DNA from 2 places in the Acinetobacter sp. LipI_15 genome. Region 2 is predicted to be linked to the other one. Evidence: predicted binding sites of a transcription regulator. Region 2 holds the regulator's gene; the other holds the start of a gene.
What was found. Region 2 encodes PhoB, which activates phosphate uptake and scavenging genes when phosphate is short. Its sites were predicted from a motif close to TGTCATNAANCTGTCATAA; they were not measured.
Positions count from the first base shown of each region.

Region 1: the regulator PhoB is predicted to act here: its motif matches at 6,498-6,516, upstream of AC4CU0_RS11175 (inorganic phosphate transporter).

Region 1 is NZ_JBZAYN010000001.1:2,346,114-2,354,920, reverse strand. It holds gene dhaK (dihydroxyacetone kinase subunit DhaK) at 1-118, opposite strand, end outside; partial or broken gene AC4CU0_RS11190 (endonuclease domain-containing protein) at 412-780, shown strand; gene AC4CU0_RS11185 (hypothetical protein) at 903-2,201, opposite strand; gene metH (methionine synthase) at 2,395-6,084, opposite strand; gene AC4CU0_RS11175 (inorganic phosphate transporter) at 6,564-8,183, shown strand; gene AC4CU0_RS11170 (hypothetical protein) at 8,349-8,807, opposite strand, start outside.
Region 2 is NZ_JBZAYN010000001.1:143,360-152,166, forward strand. It holds gene AC4CU0_RS00630 (pirin family protein) at 1-594, shown strand, start outside; gene AC4CU0_RS00635 (OsmC family protein) at 663-1,061, shown strand; gene AC4CU0_RS00640 (glutathione S-transferase family protein) at 1,213-1,890, shown strand; gene phoR (phosphate regulon sensor histidine kinase PhoR) at 1,887-3,245, opposite strand; gene phoB (phosphate regulon transcriptional regulator PhoB) at 3,269-3,979, opposite strand; gene AC4CU0_RS00655 (TetR/AcrR family transcriptional regulator) at 4,210-4,893, opposite strand; gene AC4CU0_RS00660 (SDR family NAD(P)-dependent oxidoreductase) at 5,118-5,948, shown strand; gene AC4CU0_RS00665 (porin family protein) at 6,485-7,966, shown strand; gene AC4CU0_RS00670 (ABC transporter substrate-binding protein) at 8,000-8,807, shown strand, end outside.

The DNA.
Region 1 (8,807 bases), 2.2 Mb from region 2:
TTTCTTTGCGTGAAATGATTTTGTGCGACTCGTTAAATGCGAGTTCTGGATGGGCAAGAACAAAGCCTTTGCACATTTCAATTACGATGTTTTCTGCACCGTTCATGAGTTTTTTCATGGATGTACCAATCTGTATTTATAGGGGAGAATGTAAAAAAGTTTATTATTATCGAAAAACATAATGTTTGCTGACATAAAAGTGTAAAAAAGGGCAGTTGATCGATGAGTGTGGTGGAAAATTGACGTCTCAGTTGTATATATTCTTCGATAGAATCCCCTTCTTGCGAAGCTACGCTTCTCACCTTTTGCAAAAGGGGACTTTTTCATGTGATTAAATGAATTACGTGATAGTCCCTCCCTTTTTTAAAGGGAGGTTAGGAGGGATTAAAAATATTAAAATAGAAGAATAAAATGAAACCCTACAATAAAAACTTAAAACAAGCCGCAGGTGATTTACGCAATAACATGACTGATTTACCTCTCCCTAACCCTCTCCTGAGAGGAGAGGGAACTTTCACTATTGAATTAACCTGATTATTAAATTAGATGGTGCGCCCTCTCCCTTTGGGAGAGGGCTGGGGTGAGGGCTTGAATGTAGGCTTTAGTGCGATGGTAGTCAGCACTTTTCGCCTGAAGGATTAGAGGCAGATCGAGTGCGAGATGAAGCTTTGGCTAAAGGTGTTGAGATTTGATAATGGGCAGGTAATGGCGCAGATTGATGATGTGGTGGAAGTGATTTATCGGTATTGTTTGGAAGTATTTTCTAAAGAATCCCCCTAAATCCCCCTTTTGCAAAGGGAGACTTGATACGAATTTGATTGCGGTTATGGAGTCGCATAGTTCCTCCCTTTTTAAAAGGAGGCTATGAGGGATTACATACGAAAATTATAGAGAAAATAGCTTTAATAGCCCATTAATTCAAAATGTCTAAAAAACAGTCTGTTTCTTGCTTCAGGTATAAAATTGAATATTGTTTCTAAATTATAAATTTTGATAATTTTTTCGGCTAAATCAATTTGATGAAGGAAAAACAGGCTTTTTACTAACTCTTCTAAGAATATAACTTTTGACAAAATATTACTTAGAGAGTCTCTAATGTTCTTATATTTAGCTTGTTTTTGAAAAAGCTCATATGAAGAAATATAGTTCTCACTGTACTTATGTTTATCTATAGATAAGTAATATAAAGATTGTAAGTCCGAAACATAATTGTCTGATAAGTCTTTTTCTAAAAGTATCATTCCTTTCTTATGCAATGAACCACATCGGAAAAAATCATCTATAAAATTTGAATCTTTTTCATCCTTATCTACAGTTGTTTCTTTATGACTATAAACTTCTTTAAAGTCAGGAGAAAAATAAGTTATCCAGATGTCACATAGTTCTAAAATTTGGACATCATTCAAAAAAGCAAGAGGTTTTTTGATTCCGATTTTATGACTTAATTCATAATGATCTTTAATAAGCTTTATGGCTTTAGCTAGTTCATTATTAGAAATTTTATAACATTTTGTCAGTTCCTCTTTAATGGCTTTGAAGGAGTTATCACTCCATTGTTCGTATGGCGGAAGATGTGTAGTTAACTCAAATATTTGTTGGCGTGATAGGTTTTTTGTGAATGTCCCAAGTTTGTATTCATCTATCAACGAATCAATCAAATAAACTAAATCATCTAGATTATCTTCTAAATCTTTGAATCTTGTATTGAGAATATAACAGTTGATAACACCTTGTTCGACTAAATGTGTCTGATCATCATTGCTTCTAGGGTATCTAAAAGTTTGTCCTGTAGGATCAATACTTGCTATATCACATATTGTTTCATTAATTCGATCAATTAACTCTCTAAAACGGGTATCAAGCAAATTTGCATTTATTTTGAAATATGACCAAATATTCCCAATATCATGTGAAGTAATCAAATTAAAACAGGGTAAATCAATCTTTTTGATGTGAGCTAATAATCTAATTTCTTCAATAGCACCTTTAAGTCTAAGCTCAATAGAATGGCGCATATTAAAACAGATTGGATAAATCAAATGATCAATTTGTTCACCTTTGGAATTTAAAATGTAATTTAAAAGAAGATTAGCCGCTTTAGAATAGCCTTTTGAATATTCTATATAATTAGGTTGTCCATTATCCCCAACACATGCATTAGCCCATGTTGGCCCACTTCCAGTGAATGTTTTGTTGTCCATAAGTGTTTATTACAAAGTTTTTAGAATTTTAATGCAATATTATTGCATAAATCCCTCTTAACCTCCCTTTAAAAAAGGGAGGAGTTGTCACGTAATTCATGTAATCACATGACAAAGTCCCCCTTTGAAAAAGGGGGATTTAGGGGGATTAAAAAATAAAAGCCCTCACTGTGAGGGCTTTTATTAATGCAAATTATTGAACCGAATCATCCAAATTCGGTGCTAACCAACGCTTCGCTTCATCCAAAGTCCAGCCTTTACGCTTTGCATAATCCTCAAGCTGATCGCCTGCGATTTTACCCACGTTAAAGTATTGGCTTTCAGGGTTTGCATAGTAGAAACCGCTGACAGATGAAGGCGGCCACATTGCAAAGCTAGAAGTCAATTGCGTACCAATTTTATCGGTAGAACCTAACCAATCAAACAATGGCGCTTTTTCAGAATGCTCAGGACAAGCAGGGTAGCCCGGTGCAGGACGGATGCCCACATACTTCTCTTTAATCAATTCTTCATTGCTTAAGGTTTCAGACGCTTGGTTACCCCAGAACTCTTTACGGATGCGCTCATGCAAATGCTCCGCAAACGCTTCCGCAAAACGGTCACCTAAAGATTGCGCAAGAATTGCAGAGTAGTCATCGCCTTTAGCTTTGTACTCATTGGCCATTTCTTCTGCACCAAAGATCGATACAGTGAAACCGCCCAAGTAGTCTTCTGCGACACCTTTAGGCGCAATAAAGTCCGCTAATGACAAGTTTGGTTTACCTGTCACTTTATCAGACTGTTGACGAATGTGATGGAAGGTATGCGTAACCGATTGACCATCTTCGCTATACACTTCAACCGAATCCGCTGCTGAACGGTTTGCAGGGTAAATACCAAACACAGCACGAGCATCAAAACGTTTGTTGTCGATGATGTCTTTTAGCATGGTCTGTGCTTGTTCATATAAGTCAGTTGCTGCTTCACCTACAACTTCATCAGTTAAGATAGCAGGGAATTTACCTGCCAAACTCCAAGAAATGAAGAACGGTGTCCAGTCAAAGTACTCAACTAATGTTTCCAATGGATAATTGGTCAACGTTTGCGTACCAATGAAGTTTGGCTTCACAGGCGCATTGGCTGCAAAGTCAATTTTCAAACCATTTTCAACAGATTCAGCATACGTCAGCTTAGCGGCTTTCGGCTGTTTGTTAGCAATACGTTCACGCACTTTTTCATATTCAGCACGTGTGTCTTCAACAAATTTAGGCTTCATTTCTTTAGAAAGTAAAGTTGTTGCTACACCCACTGCACGCGATGCATCGGCAACATAAATCACCGCATCATTTGAATATTGTGGATCAATTTTCACTGCAGTATGTGCTTTAGATGTTGTTGCACCGCCAATCATCAACGGAACATTAAAACCTTTACGCTGCATTTCTTTCGCAACAAAAACCATTTCATCCAGTGACGGCGTAATCAGGCCAGACAGGCCAATGATATCGACTTTTTCATCAATCGCAGTTTGTAAAATCTTCTCGCAAGGCACCATCACCCCAAGGTCGATGATGTCATAGCCGTTACAGCCCAACACCACGCCTACGATATTTTTACCGATGTCATGCACATCGCCCTTCACAGTTGCCATCAGGACTTTACCCTTAGATTGGCCAGCTGTTTTTTCCGCTTCAATGAATGGGTTGAGCCAAGCTACAGCCTGTTTCATGACACGTGCAGATTTCACGACTTGCGGCAGGAACATTTTGCCTGAACCGAACAAATCACCTACCACATTCATGCCGTCCATCAGCGGACCTTCAATCACATCGAGTGGACGTTTAGCTTTCAGGCGTGCTTCTTCAGTATCTCCATCAATAAAGGTGGTGATACCTTTTACAAGCGCATGCTCAAGACGTTTTTCAACTGGAAGCTCACGCCATTCCAAGTTTTCCACTTGTTTTTGCGCAGCACCTTGACCACGGTATTTTTCAGCAACTTCAAGCAGCTTTTCTGTAGCTTCTTGATGGCTTTCACCTTGGTTTTGGTTCAAGATCACATCTTCAACCGCAGCTTTCAGTTCAGCATCAATATCATCATAAATCGCCATTTGACCTGCGTTGACAATACCCATAGTCATGCCTTGCTGAATGGCATGGTATAAGAACACTGAGTGAATCGCTTCACGTACAGGCTCGTTACCGCGGAAAGAGAACGATACGTTAGACACACCGCCAGAAATCATGGCATGCGGCAAGTTTTGCTTAATCCAGCCAGTCGCTTCAATGAAGTCCACAGCATAGTTATTGTGTTCTTCAATACCAGTTGCCACGGCAAACACGTTCGGGTCAAAAATGATGTCTTCAGCAGGGAAGCCCACTTCATTCACCAATACATCATAAGAGCGCTTACAGATTTCTTTTTTACGTGCAGCTGTATCGGCCTGACCATTTTCGTCAAAGGCCATCACAATCACGGCAGCCCCATACTGACGGCACAAACGCGCTTTTGCAACGAACTCGTCATAGCCTTCTTTTAAGGAAATCGAGTTTACAACCGCTTTACCTTGTACACATTTTAAGCCCGCTTCAATGATTTCCCATTTAGATGAGTCAATCATGATCGGCACACGTGAAATTTCAGGTTCAGAGGCTACAAGATTCAGGAAGTGCACCATTGCGCCTTCTGAATCCAGCATGCCTTCATCCATGTTGATGTCGATAATCTGAGCACCGGCTTCAACTTGCTGCTGTGCAACTTCTAAAGCTTCGGCAAAGTTTTCTTCACGGATTAAACGTAGGAATTTTTTAGAACCTGTCACGTTGGTACGTTCACCGACGTTTACAAACAGCGAATCTTCTGTAATGTTGAACGGCTCTAAACCGCTTAAACGGCAAGCGGGTTTGGTTTCTGGCACTTGGCGCGGCGCAATGTCTTTTACGGCATTGGCAATAGCACGGATGTGATCCGGCGTTGTACCGCAGCAGCCGCCAGTGATGTTAATCAAGCCACTTTCTGCAAATTCTTTAATAAAGGCAGCGGTTTGTTCAGGGGTTTCATCATAACCGCCGAAGGCATTTGGTAAGCCAGCGTTCGGATGCGCCGAAATAAAAGTATCGGCAACGTCAGCAATGGTTTTTACATGCGGACGCATGGCATCTGCACCTAGGGCACAGTTAAAGCCAATCGACAATAAATCACCATGACGCACAGAGTTCCAGAACGCTTCAGCAGTTTGGCCAGTTAAAGTTCGGCCAGAGGCATCGGTAATCGTGCCTGAAATCATCAATGGCAATTCATAGCCAAGCTGATTAAACACTTCTTTCACTGCAAAAATGGCAGCTTTACAGTTCAAAGTATCAAATACTGTTTCAATTAAAAGAATGTCTGCACCGCCTTCAATCAGGGCATGCGCAGCTTCAATATAGTTTTCTTTAAGCTCATCAAAAGTAATGTTACGAAATGCTGGGTCATTTACATTTGGCGAGATCGAGCAAGTACGTGAAGTCGGGCCAAGCACACCTGCAACAAAACGCGGTTTTTCAGGCGTTGAGTATTTTTCACAAGCTGCTTTGGCAATACGCGCTGCTTCACGGTTGATCTCTGATACCAAATCTTCCATGTGGTAGTCAGACATTGAAACTTTTGTGCCGTTAAAGCTGTTGGTTTCAATAATGTCTGCACCAGCATCGAGATAGGCTTCATGAATGCCTTGAATGATTTGCGGCTGAGTCAACACCAATAGGTCATTATTGCCTTTGAGGTCAGATGCCCAATCTGCAAAACGCTCACCACGGTAGTCAGCTTCTTCGAGTTTATGACGCTGAATCATGGTGCCCATTGCACCGTCGATAATCAGAATCCGTTGAGCGAGCAGCTCTTTTAGGGTGGCAAGCGTGGACATAAATAACCCCAATCCGATGGAATATAAAATCGGCAAATATATTAACAGAATTCATTGCAGTTTTATTGATATTCAATCATCTTCACAGCGCGCAATTATTAGCTTGTTGAATTAATGAGCAATATTGCAACTTGCTAATTTCATATTCCAATTTCATATAAATGTATGGAAAGCTTCATGAATTTGTCATATTGCTCAGGCAAGATTAAAAAACATCCAGCAGGGCTATGCAATATGACAAAAAAACATGACAGATGAAATATAAGCTGAAACATTGGGTTTCAAAGAAAATAAAGTTTAAATACGTAGATTAAATAACTGATTTACTTTATGAAAGTAGAGTGTAGGAGTCGGTTTTAAACACCTAAAAAAAACAAATAAAGCATGAAAAATTGCTTTATATGACACCGCTTTGTCATATAATTGTCATAATTAAATTGAACAATATGGGGATTTTAAAATCCTCTATTCCTGCCTGCATGAATTCTAAACAAACTCCCGTAGATTCAGCGCACACGTCGACTCCTCAAAAGTCCACGAATGTTCATGTGCCTACACCGAAATTCTTTATGCCGGTATTTTTAACGGTGATTATTTCAACGTTGATTTATATTGGTTTTCAGGTGACTGCCGATTTAGCGCATGTTCCGCCTTTAAGTCTTTATTCAATGATTTTATTGGGCACAGCCTTATTCATCGCACTTGGCTTTGAATTTGTAAATGGTTTCCATGACACTGCAAATGCAGTAGCAACAGTGATTTATACCAACGCCTTGTCAGCACCGGTTGCGGTAATGTGGGCGGGTTTCTGTAACTTCCTAGGCGTAATGGTTGCCAGTGGTGCAGTCGCTTACGGCATTATTGCCTTGTTACCTGTTGAATTGATTATGAATGTCGGTTCAGGTGCTGGCTTTGCCATGGTTTTCGCTATGTTGATCGCAGCGATTTTGTGGAATTTAGGGACTTGGTTCTTGGGCATCCCAGCGTCTAGTTCGCATACTTTGATTGGTTCTATTCTTGGCGTTGGCATCATGAATTACCTGTTAAATGCAGGTGGTGGTGCGAGCGGTGTAGATATGGAGCAGGTGCTTAAAGTGGGTAAGGCGTTATTGTTCTCTCCACTGATTGGTTTTGCATTTGCGGCTCTCGTTTTCTTGTTGGTGAAGCGTATTTTCCGCAAACAGCTAGAATTGTTTCAGCCACCAGAAGGCAACAAGCCGCCACCACCACTAATTCGTGCAATTTTGATCTTTACCTGTACAGGTGTAAGTTTTGCGCACGGTTCAAATGATGGTCAAAAAGGTATGGGTCTGATCATGCTGATTTTGATCGGATGTGTGCCATTGGCTTATTCATTGAATAAGAACTTAGATAATCAACATATTCAATCTTTCCATCAGTTATCTGCTCAAACTGCGACTGCGATCTACGCAGAGCATAAGGATATTCCTGATGCACAAGCACGTGATGTACTCACCAAATACATTCAAACCAAAGAAGTCAGCCCAGAAGTTGTGCCAGCTTTGGCAAGTTTGACCGATCATTTAGGTGAGCGTGTTGCACAGTATGGCGACTTAAAAGATATTCCTGAACAAGAAGTATCTTCGATTCGTAATGACATGTACTTAAGTACTACTGCTTTTAAACGTCTAGATAAAGCTGACCAACTACCAGCAATGGCAGAAGCTGAACAAAAGACAGTGAAGGAATATCGTAGTCACTTAGATTCGTTCTTACAGTACATTCCAACATGGGTGAAAGTCGCTGTTGCATTGGCACTGGGTCTTGGAACCATGGTGGGTTGGAAACGTATTGTCGTGACTGTAGGTGAGCGTATTGGTAAAAACCACATGACCTATGGTCAGGGTATGTCTGCCGAGCTTGTTGCTATGTCAACGATTGCTGCTGCGGATGGTTTTGGTATGCCTGTATCGACTACACACGTACTTAACTCTGCGGTTGCAGGTACCATGGTCGCGAATAAATCGGGTCTGAACTTTGCAACAGTGAAAACCATTCTATCAGCTTGGGTCTTCACTTTACCTGCAACGATCTGTCTATCAGGTTGCTTGTACTGGTTATTCTTGAAAGTGTTCTAAGCAACTCAAATTCCAGATATAAAAAAACGCTGCTTCGGCAGCGTTTTTTTATGGCTTTATCTCAGACATCACCGATTTTAACGAGATGACTGAGAGCCGAATTAGAACAATCAAACTAGCGAGTTGAAGCTTTGCAAAGTTCAACACTTATTTAAACCAATGCAATTATGCTTTTTTAAACAGCCCCAATACTTTTTTCACGGGCAATTTCTCTTCAGCAAAACCATACAGCGCTGCAAAAGGTAAGGCAGTACGCGCCAAATAAGCCACACGCCATAAGCCACCATGGTTGGCACCATGCATCATGAGTTCTAATGGATGGTCTAGCGCTGTTTCAGGGTTAGCAACCGATTGAGGGTTTCTCAAGTCGTGAATCCATAAAGCCGCCATGAGTGCATTGGTGGTTTCAGGTTGAAACGATTCCACATCAAATAAACTCGCACCATTAAATGCGGCTTTTAATAATGGATTCTTCGTCACTGAGCGGGTCGTGGTGGATGGCGCAATATTGATACTAACCCGCTGACCATTTTGACGTGCGACAGTTGCGCGCCATTGTTGGATACGTTTTGCGAGTGCGTAGTTTGGACCTTGTTCCACCACCAAACAGTCAGCGATACCATA
Region 2 (8,807 bases):
TCGCATACTGAGGTTGCTCCAGAGTCTGAAACACAAATGCATGCTGCGCAGCTTTGGATTGCATTGCCAGATGACAAAATCAATATGGCGCCCCAGTTTGACCATTACCCAGAGTTGCCTGTGGTGACACAAGACGGGATTGAATTGACGGTATTGGTGGGTGAATTTTTACAGACTAAATCGCCGGTAAAAGTACATAGTGAATTATTAGGTGTCGATCTGCGTAGTTCGGAAAGTCAAAGTACCGTCTTGCCGCTCAATCCAAAATTTGAATATGGCTTTATGGCCCTCGAAGGGACTGCCAGTGTCAATGGTCACGAGCTCAATGAAGACAATATGGTGGTACTTGAGCCGGGCTTAACCCAAGTCAAAATTGATCTGCACGCAGGTGGCCGTGTTTTATTATTAGGGGGTGAACCTTTTGAATCACCGATTCTGCTGTGGTGGAATTTTGTGGGGCGCACACAAGAAGAATTGAATATTGCCCGTGAGCAGTGGATTAATCAGGACGAACGCTTTGGCTCTATTCCTGACTATGATGGTCCACGACTAGAAGCACCGGCTTTCCCTGATAAAATGCGTCCATCACGTTAACTTAAAAATAAAAATGAACAGCCGTACCTGTGGTAAAAATGGTGCGGCATAACCATGAGGGAGTCATTATGGGTATCGTCGCAACGGCAACAGTAAACACCTTAGAAGCACCGTGGTCAGGTGAAGTTCAGAGTGGAAAACATCAACTTATTACCGATAAGCCCGAATCATTTGGTGGCGGGGATTTAGGTTTAGCACCGTATGATTTACTGTGTGCCTCCTTAATTTCATGCACCATGATTACTTTGCGCATGTATGCAGCACATAAACAAATTCAATTGGGTGAGTTTCGTGTTGAGGCAGACTTTTGTGCGAACCGTGAAGGAGCTGAATGGGTTGAGCGACGCCTGCATTTTCAAACGCCCTTGGATGCAGAATTAGAGCAAAAAATCTTGTCCATTTGTGAAAAAACCCCTGTGACAAAAACTTTATTGCGCAGTATAGACATTAAAACCACTCTAGTTTAATTTAAATGCAGGTCGCTGCTGTACTGTACAAAATTTAGTTTTGATATAGCCCTAAGCAGTGATCTGACACTTTTTATGATTTAAGTACTTCAAAATAGTAATGGCTTGCCAGAAATAAGAAAATTTTAGACTTCATATAGGAGATGAACCCATGCGGGTGCTACATCATCTAGAAAAATCTCGTTCATTTCGTATTTTATGGGCAATGCAGGAATTAGGACTGGATTATCAGGTTCAGTTTTATCTGCGCCAGCCAAATTTGTCTGCTCCTCCTGAGCTTAAAGCCATCCATCCTTTAGGGAAGTCGCCCATATTGCAGGATGATGGACTGGTCTTGGTAGAATCTGCAGCGATCTTGGAGTATTTACAAGAGAAGTATGATCGGCATGATTTTTTTGCAGCCAAGGCGGAACATTCAAAACAACAATATCGCTTTTGGATGCATTATGCCGAAGGTTCTCTAATGCCGTTGTTGGTGATGCAGTTGGTCATGAGCAATGTGCCACGCCATGTACCTTGGGTCATCAAACCCGTAGCTAATCGCATTTGTGATGGGGTCAAAAAAGGTTTTGTACGACCTCGCTTAAAAGAACATATCGAGTTTTTAGAAAACCATTTAGCGGAAAATGAATATTTTGCGGGACCGTTTAGCTTTGCGGATATTCAGATGACGTTTCCATTAGAAGCCGTCATGACCAGAACTCAAGGGCGATATCCACAAATTCAGGCTTTCTTACAACGGATGCAACAGCGTCCTGCATATCGCCGTGCCAAACAACAAGAACAACAGTTGGAAGCACAGCAAGACCGGCAGCATGATTCCGCTTAGCTCACATGATACAAGCGTTCTTTAGGGAAGACGACTTTAAACAGCGAACCACGGTTTTCTTTGGACTCAATTTCAAGGTGTGCCTGATGTTGCATCAAAACGTGTTTCACGATGGCAAGACCTAAACCTGTTCCTCCCGTTTGGCGACTACGTGCGCTGTCCACACGGTAAAACCGTTCCGTTAAACGGGGTAAGTGTTTCGGGTCAATCCCGATACCCGTATCTTCAACGGTAAAATAACCATGCGTACCATCATCATGCCATCCAATGGTCACAGTACCGCCTTTGGGGGTGTATTTAATTGCATTGGTGATGAGGTTACTAAAGGCACTCGCCAATTCCATATCTGATCCGATTAGGTCACAGTGACTATCAATCTCGAGATTCAGTGTATGTCCATAATCCACATTGTAAGCATGTGCATCGTCATATAGTTGGTTCATTAGGCTGGGCATTTCAATGATTTGATTTTTAGCAACTTTTTTATCATTTTCCAGACGAGATAATAATAACAAGTCATTAACCAAAGCATTCATACGGCGGGTTTGAGACTGCATTTGATCGAATGCGCGTTTCCAGCGTGGATTTAAATCTTCCTGATCGGTAAAGGTTTCGATATAACCACTTAAAACCGTGAGCGGTGTGCGTAACTCATGTGAAATATTATCGACAAAGTCTTTACGCATTTGCTCAAGGTTATGCATGCGCGTGACGTCATAAGCCACCAATAAACGACTTTCGCGACCAAAACGGGTTAATTTCACTTGCACATAATGGTCTTCAAGTACCGATGATTTCATTTTCAAACCATCGGGGGCTAAATCGATATTGGTAAAGTATTCGATAAAACTAGGCTGTCTTAAAATGCTTAAAATATTGCGCCCTTGATCGAGCTGTTGAATCCCCAAAAGCTTTTCTGCGGCAGGGTTCCACCATTCGATTTGATGTAATTCATCAATCAATACCACAGCTTCAGCAAGCGCCACCAAGGAAGATTGAGCGCGGTCAATTAGGCCGACCATTTCAGCTTGTACGATGCGTTCTTGGCGCTGGGCACGGTATACATTAAAGAGTAAAGCCCCCCAAATACCGTCTAAATTTGGCGGGACATCATAAGGACGGTTTGAAATCCATTCGTTGACCAAGTACAGCGAACGCATTTGCAATGCAAAAAACACTGCAAAGGCAATTAAGATGCAGATCCATAAGTACCCGGTACCAAAGCCGATGAGTGCAGCAATGAGTAGGAAAAATGCCAGCAGTCTCAAATCCTGCTTGGCAAAAGTCCATAAACTGCTGTAACGGAATTTTTTATGTTCACTGGCAAGTTCAGGGACGGGATACGGTTCATACATATAAAATTAAAGACCTAAAATGACTAACCCATCACAGCATCGGCACGGGTAGAGAAACGGTAACCTGTACCACGAACAGTTTGGACATAACGATCGGCTTGGAAAGGTTCAAGAACTTTACGCAAACGACGAATATGAACGTCAATGGTACGGTCCTCAATATACACGTTTCCACCCCAAACCTGATCTAATAATTGAGCACGAGTGTAGGCACGTTCAGGATGAGTCATGAAAAAGGCCAGTAGGCGATATTCAGTCGGTCCCATATCTAAAATGGTGTTGCCAAAGCTGACACGTTGGCTGACTGGATCGAGGATTAAGCCATTGGCATCAATGGTTTTTTCACCACCCAAGGCATTTGAGCGACGTAGCACCGCTTTAATGCGTGACACCAACTCACGGGTGGAAAAGGGTTTGGTCATGTAGTCATCTGCGCCTGCGTCTAGACCTTGGACTTTATGGTCTTCTTCGCCGCGCGCAGTGAGCATGATGACTGGAATTTCTGACAAATTTTCATCGCGTTTTAAACGACGACATAGGTCTACACCACTCACGCCACCAGGCATCATCCAATCCAACAAAATCAGTGCAGGACGCTGATCCACAATCATTTGGTGCGCTTGTTTGGCATCTTCAGCTTGCTGACATTGAAAACCAGCCATATCCAGTGAAGTATGGATCATTTCCCGAATCGGGAGTTCGTCGTCGACGATTAAAATATAGTCATCTTTCACAGCGCAATACCCTATTTTATGTAAACGGTAGACCGTTTTATATTTATGACAGGCTTATTACAAAGATTAATTATGACAGTATCATTGCAAAAATGATCTTTCATTGGGGTTTAGAAAGAAATTGTGACAATTTAAATCCTGAAATATTCAACAACATGGGCTTTGCATCATGTTGTTGTCACAAAAAAATCATTCAAAAAAATTGTAAAGATCAGTGTTGACCTCAGAATTTATTTACTGGGTTTTTCAGAAAAAGCATCCAACAAGGCCAAAAAGACCACGCTACATGACGATAAAACTTCGTCAATCGGTTGTTTATAACCACTCATGACCCAGCGAATCGCAATTTGGGTGACATAACCATTGAGACCGGTTGCAACCATCGAAATTTCACGTTCTGAACGATCAATATTCGGCATCATCAGCATGACAAAGGCATGAATCATACGGTCAAAGCGCATCATGGTTTCATGAATCGTGGCTTGGTTATGTAGCTCTTGTACCAACATAGCATCGATGTAAATGATGCGCGCCATACGGGGATTATTTTTTAAAGTTAACAGTAGGGCGGTTAAACCTGCTTCAATCATTTTTTTAGAATCGGTGGATGCTTGCATGATGGCTTGCATCACATTTTGTTGCAGTTCATCGATTAATTTTAAAAAGATGGTCTGGAACAGTTGCTCACTTTTCTTAAATGATTCGTAAAAATAGCGTTCGGTCAGCTTGGCTTCCAAACAAATATCTTTCACGGTCACGGAAAAAAAGCCATGTGTACCATAGGCTTCTATACCGGCTTCAATCAGTTTTTCACGTCGCGCTTGCTTACGTTCACTGAGAGAAAGCCCTTTAAATTGACGTTCCTTCACATTTTTTGCCTGTTGTTGTTCTGTGTGATTTGTTGCATCTGTCATGAAAATATACGCTGAACTAAAGCAGAATTTTGTCTTATTTTAGCAATAATTTCAGTTTAAACCTATGTTTAAGCATTGGCGATTTCAACAGCTTAGCACGTCCCAAGATGACATTGACAATATGTATTGTCAAAACTATATTAAGTCGACGAACTGCACACATTGGCAAATGAGATCACGCTGTGATAAAGCCAAGCGGCAGCATAAAGGAATAAGGAATCACAATGAAAAACTTCAAAAATAAAGTGGCTGCCATTACAGGTGCAGGTTCAGGTATTGGTCAGCAATTGGCTGTGCTTTTGGCTAAACAAGGCTGCCATCTGTCTTTAAGCGATGTGAATGAACAGGGGCTTGCGGCAACCGTTGAATTGGTTAAAGCCAGCAATGTACGTGTAACGACGCAAAAACTCGATGTGTCAGACCTTGCAGCAATGAAAGCATGGGCAGCACAGACTGTTAAAGATCATGGTTCGGTGAATATGATTTTTAACAATGCGGGTGTGGCATTGGGTACGACCGTTGAAGGGGCAAGCTATGAAGAACTGGAGTGGATTGTCAATATTAACTTTTGGGGCGTGGTTTATGGCACCAAAGAATTTTTACCGTATATCAAGCAAAGTGGTGAAGGTCATATCATCAATATTTCCAGCTTGTTTGGCTTAACAGCACAGCCAACACAGTCGGCATATAATGCCACTAAATTTGCAGTACGTGGCTTTACCGAATCTTTACGCCAAGAATTGGATATTGAAAACTGTGGCGTGAGTGCGCTATGTGTACATCCGGGCGGGATTCGTACCAATATTGCCAATGCCGCAAAAATGAATGACAGCTTGAAAAGTTTAGGCATGAACCCACAAAAATCGGCACAGTCGTTTAATAAATTCTTGCGTTGCCCACCTGAAGAAGCGGCTCGTCAAATCATTGCAGCAGTACAAAAAGATAAGCGCCGTTTATTGATTGGTAATGATGCAAAAGCGATTGATTTAATTCAACGTTTGCTACCGACGGGTTATCAAAAATTAACTGCCATGGCGACTAAATTTGGTCAATAAGCGGTAATTAAAATCAATTGAAAAGAGCCCACTTCAGTGGGTTTTTTTATGGCTAAAGGAAAACACAAGGTGTATTTTTTATTTCATAAAATGAGATATAAAAATGGAGATATCTGATGATTTGAAATAAGCAACTGTTGAATAACCAACAGTTTTTTGGCGTCAAAACCAACAGAATCTATCGGGTTTGAATAATAAAACTTTAAAAAATAAATACTTAAAATGTTGGCACAGTTGTTGCCATATTAGAGTGAACAAAACTCACCACTGTATGGAACATTTATGAGTACTTTTACGCATCGATATCTTTCTGCTTTTCGTGTCCTGCAACAGGCATGTTGTTGTGCTATGACACTCGCGATGATGCGCGCTTAAATTCTAAAAGCTGTCTTCGAGTTTCGGTCGTGCATAAGTTGAATAAAACCTACGACCACTCAGATTAATTTTTAAAAACCCACGCAGTACATTCACTTCATGCACCTTGCATGGGGTTGGGGGATTTTGCGCTTTGGGAAAAATGTTAGTGAAACCAAATCATGAAAAAAACCACATTAACCGTTGCGGTCGGACTGATTTTATCCGCAACCAGTCCGCTGAGTTTTGCATCGGATGAAGCACTTCAGCAAGAACTGAGCAGCTTAAAACAACAAATTGAGAGTTTGCAAAAACGCTTAAATGCAGTGGAATCTGGGACGACCAAAAGTAAAGTCGTAGAAACGGCCGCGTTGACGACAGAAGATACGAGCAACGCCGCTGATGTTGAAGGTGAAACGCAGGTTTCAGAAGTGACCGCAGCAACATCCGAAGATATCGACGGCTTACGTGCAGATATTGAAAACTATAAGTACGATCAGTCACGTCAATATGAACGTCAAACCACCAAATCGACTCGTGATACAACCCTGTATGGCACAGTTCAACTACGTGCCAGTGCGCTCGATGAAACGGGTGTGTTGGGTGCAACCAAATCAACATTTGATATTGGGACTGCGCTGATTGGTGTGCGTGGGAATTTATTCCGTGATTATAACGAAGGCAAAAACCTCGATTATCAATTGTCCTTTGGTTATGGCAAACGCAATGATGGCACCAATAACAGTAACTTTAACTTACTAGATGCCTTTGTTCGCTATAACGCTTTTGCCACCAATGCGGGCCCTGAAACTGCCAAACTCAACTTTACGCTCGGTCAGCAGTTATTGCCCTTTGGTCTAGATGTGCAGTCTCCTGAAGATTTGCGTCCGACCATTAATACCGCTGCAGCTTCGACCTTTCTAGGACTGTTTAACCGTCAAAATGGATTTATCGTCCGTGGAGATGCCAAACCTTTTGTCGACTTTGCATCGAACTACCGTGCGCCGCTATTTGAGTATGCCTTAGGGTTGACCAATGGGAACGCCAGTAATAAGGCAGATGACAACAATGGCAAAGATTACATCGGTCGTTTGGCTTTTACCTTGCCAGTGGACTACGCCAGCATTTTCCGTGAGTTGAAGTTTAGTGCCTCTTATATCAAAGGCGAATCGAAAATTTCAGCCGGCGGAATCACTGATAATGCTGCAAAACGCGATCGTTTGGGTTTCGATATTTATTATAACCACGCCCCATTTGGCGTGACCTATGAATATCTGCAAGGCAAGACCGATTATGTCGACACTGTAGCCCAAGACATCAAAGAAGCCAAAGCGGAAGGGCATACTTTTACCGCTTTTTACACCTTGGGCGATCAGTTCTACAACAGTATTAAATCCAATGCCAAATTTGATGATTTCTGGCCAAAGTCAGTCCAAGGCTATTACCGTTTTGACCGCTATAACCCGAATAGAAACAACGCAAGCTATCTCGATACCGCGAGCGGTCGTATTGGTGAATATGACATTCACTCTTTGGGCTTAAACCTATTTTTTGCGCAAACCACAAAATTCCAATTACAGCTGAATCACTACCTGTTTGATGTCGAAACGGCAAATCAAAAAGACACTAATGAGCTGCAAGCTCAGGTTCAGTACACCTTTTAATTCAAATATTTAAACCATTAAAGAACATTTAAAATGAAAATTATCTCTAAAAAAATCGCAGCCACATTCTTGGCACTTTCAGCACTTGGTCTAAGCGTTCAATTGCATGCTGCCAATCCCAAAGAAATTCGTATTTCAGTATCAGCTGCGGGTGAGGGGGGTAAACCCAAAGTGGGCGGTAGTTTTGTAGCTACAGCACATTTACGAGGTGTGCTCGAACAAGAATTTAAAAAAGATGGCATTAAGGTGAATTGGCTGTTCTTCCCCGGGGCTGGACCTGCAACCAACGAAGCTTTAGCCAATGGCAAAGTGGACTTTGCATTGCATGGCGATTTGCCCTCATTGGTTGGACGTTCAACGGGATTAAAAACCAAAGTCTTGTTTTCAACAGGGCGTTTTGGTCCTACCTATGTGGTGGTGCCTGCCGGATCAAATGCTAAATCCTTTGCAGATCTAAAAGGCAAAAAATTCTCCGTCTTTAAAGGCACCAATGGTCAGATCGTCTTTAACCGTGTATTAGCAAAATACAATTTAACTGAGCGCGATTTACGAGTGATTTCGCAAGATGCCTATTCGGCACGTACGGCCTTAGCGACAGGTGATATTGATGCCACGATTACTTCACCATTTAGTTTGCAAGCGCGTGGAGTGGCGAAAACTTTAGTTGAAATTAAAGATCCCAAAGTTGCACCGATTGCGCACTTTTGGGTGACAGAAAGTTTTGAAAAACAATATCCAGAGGTGGTGCAACGTGTCGTGACGACACTGATTAAACAAGCGCAGTGGAGTTCTCAAGAAGCTAATCGTAGTGCGCAATATAAACTTTGGGCACAAAGTGGCA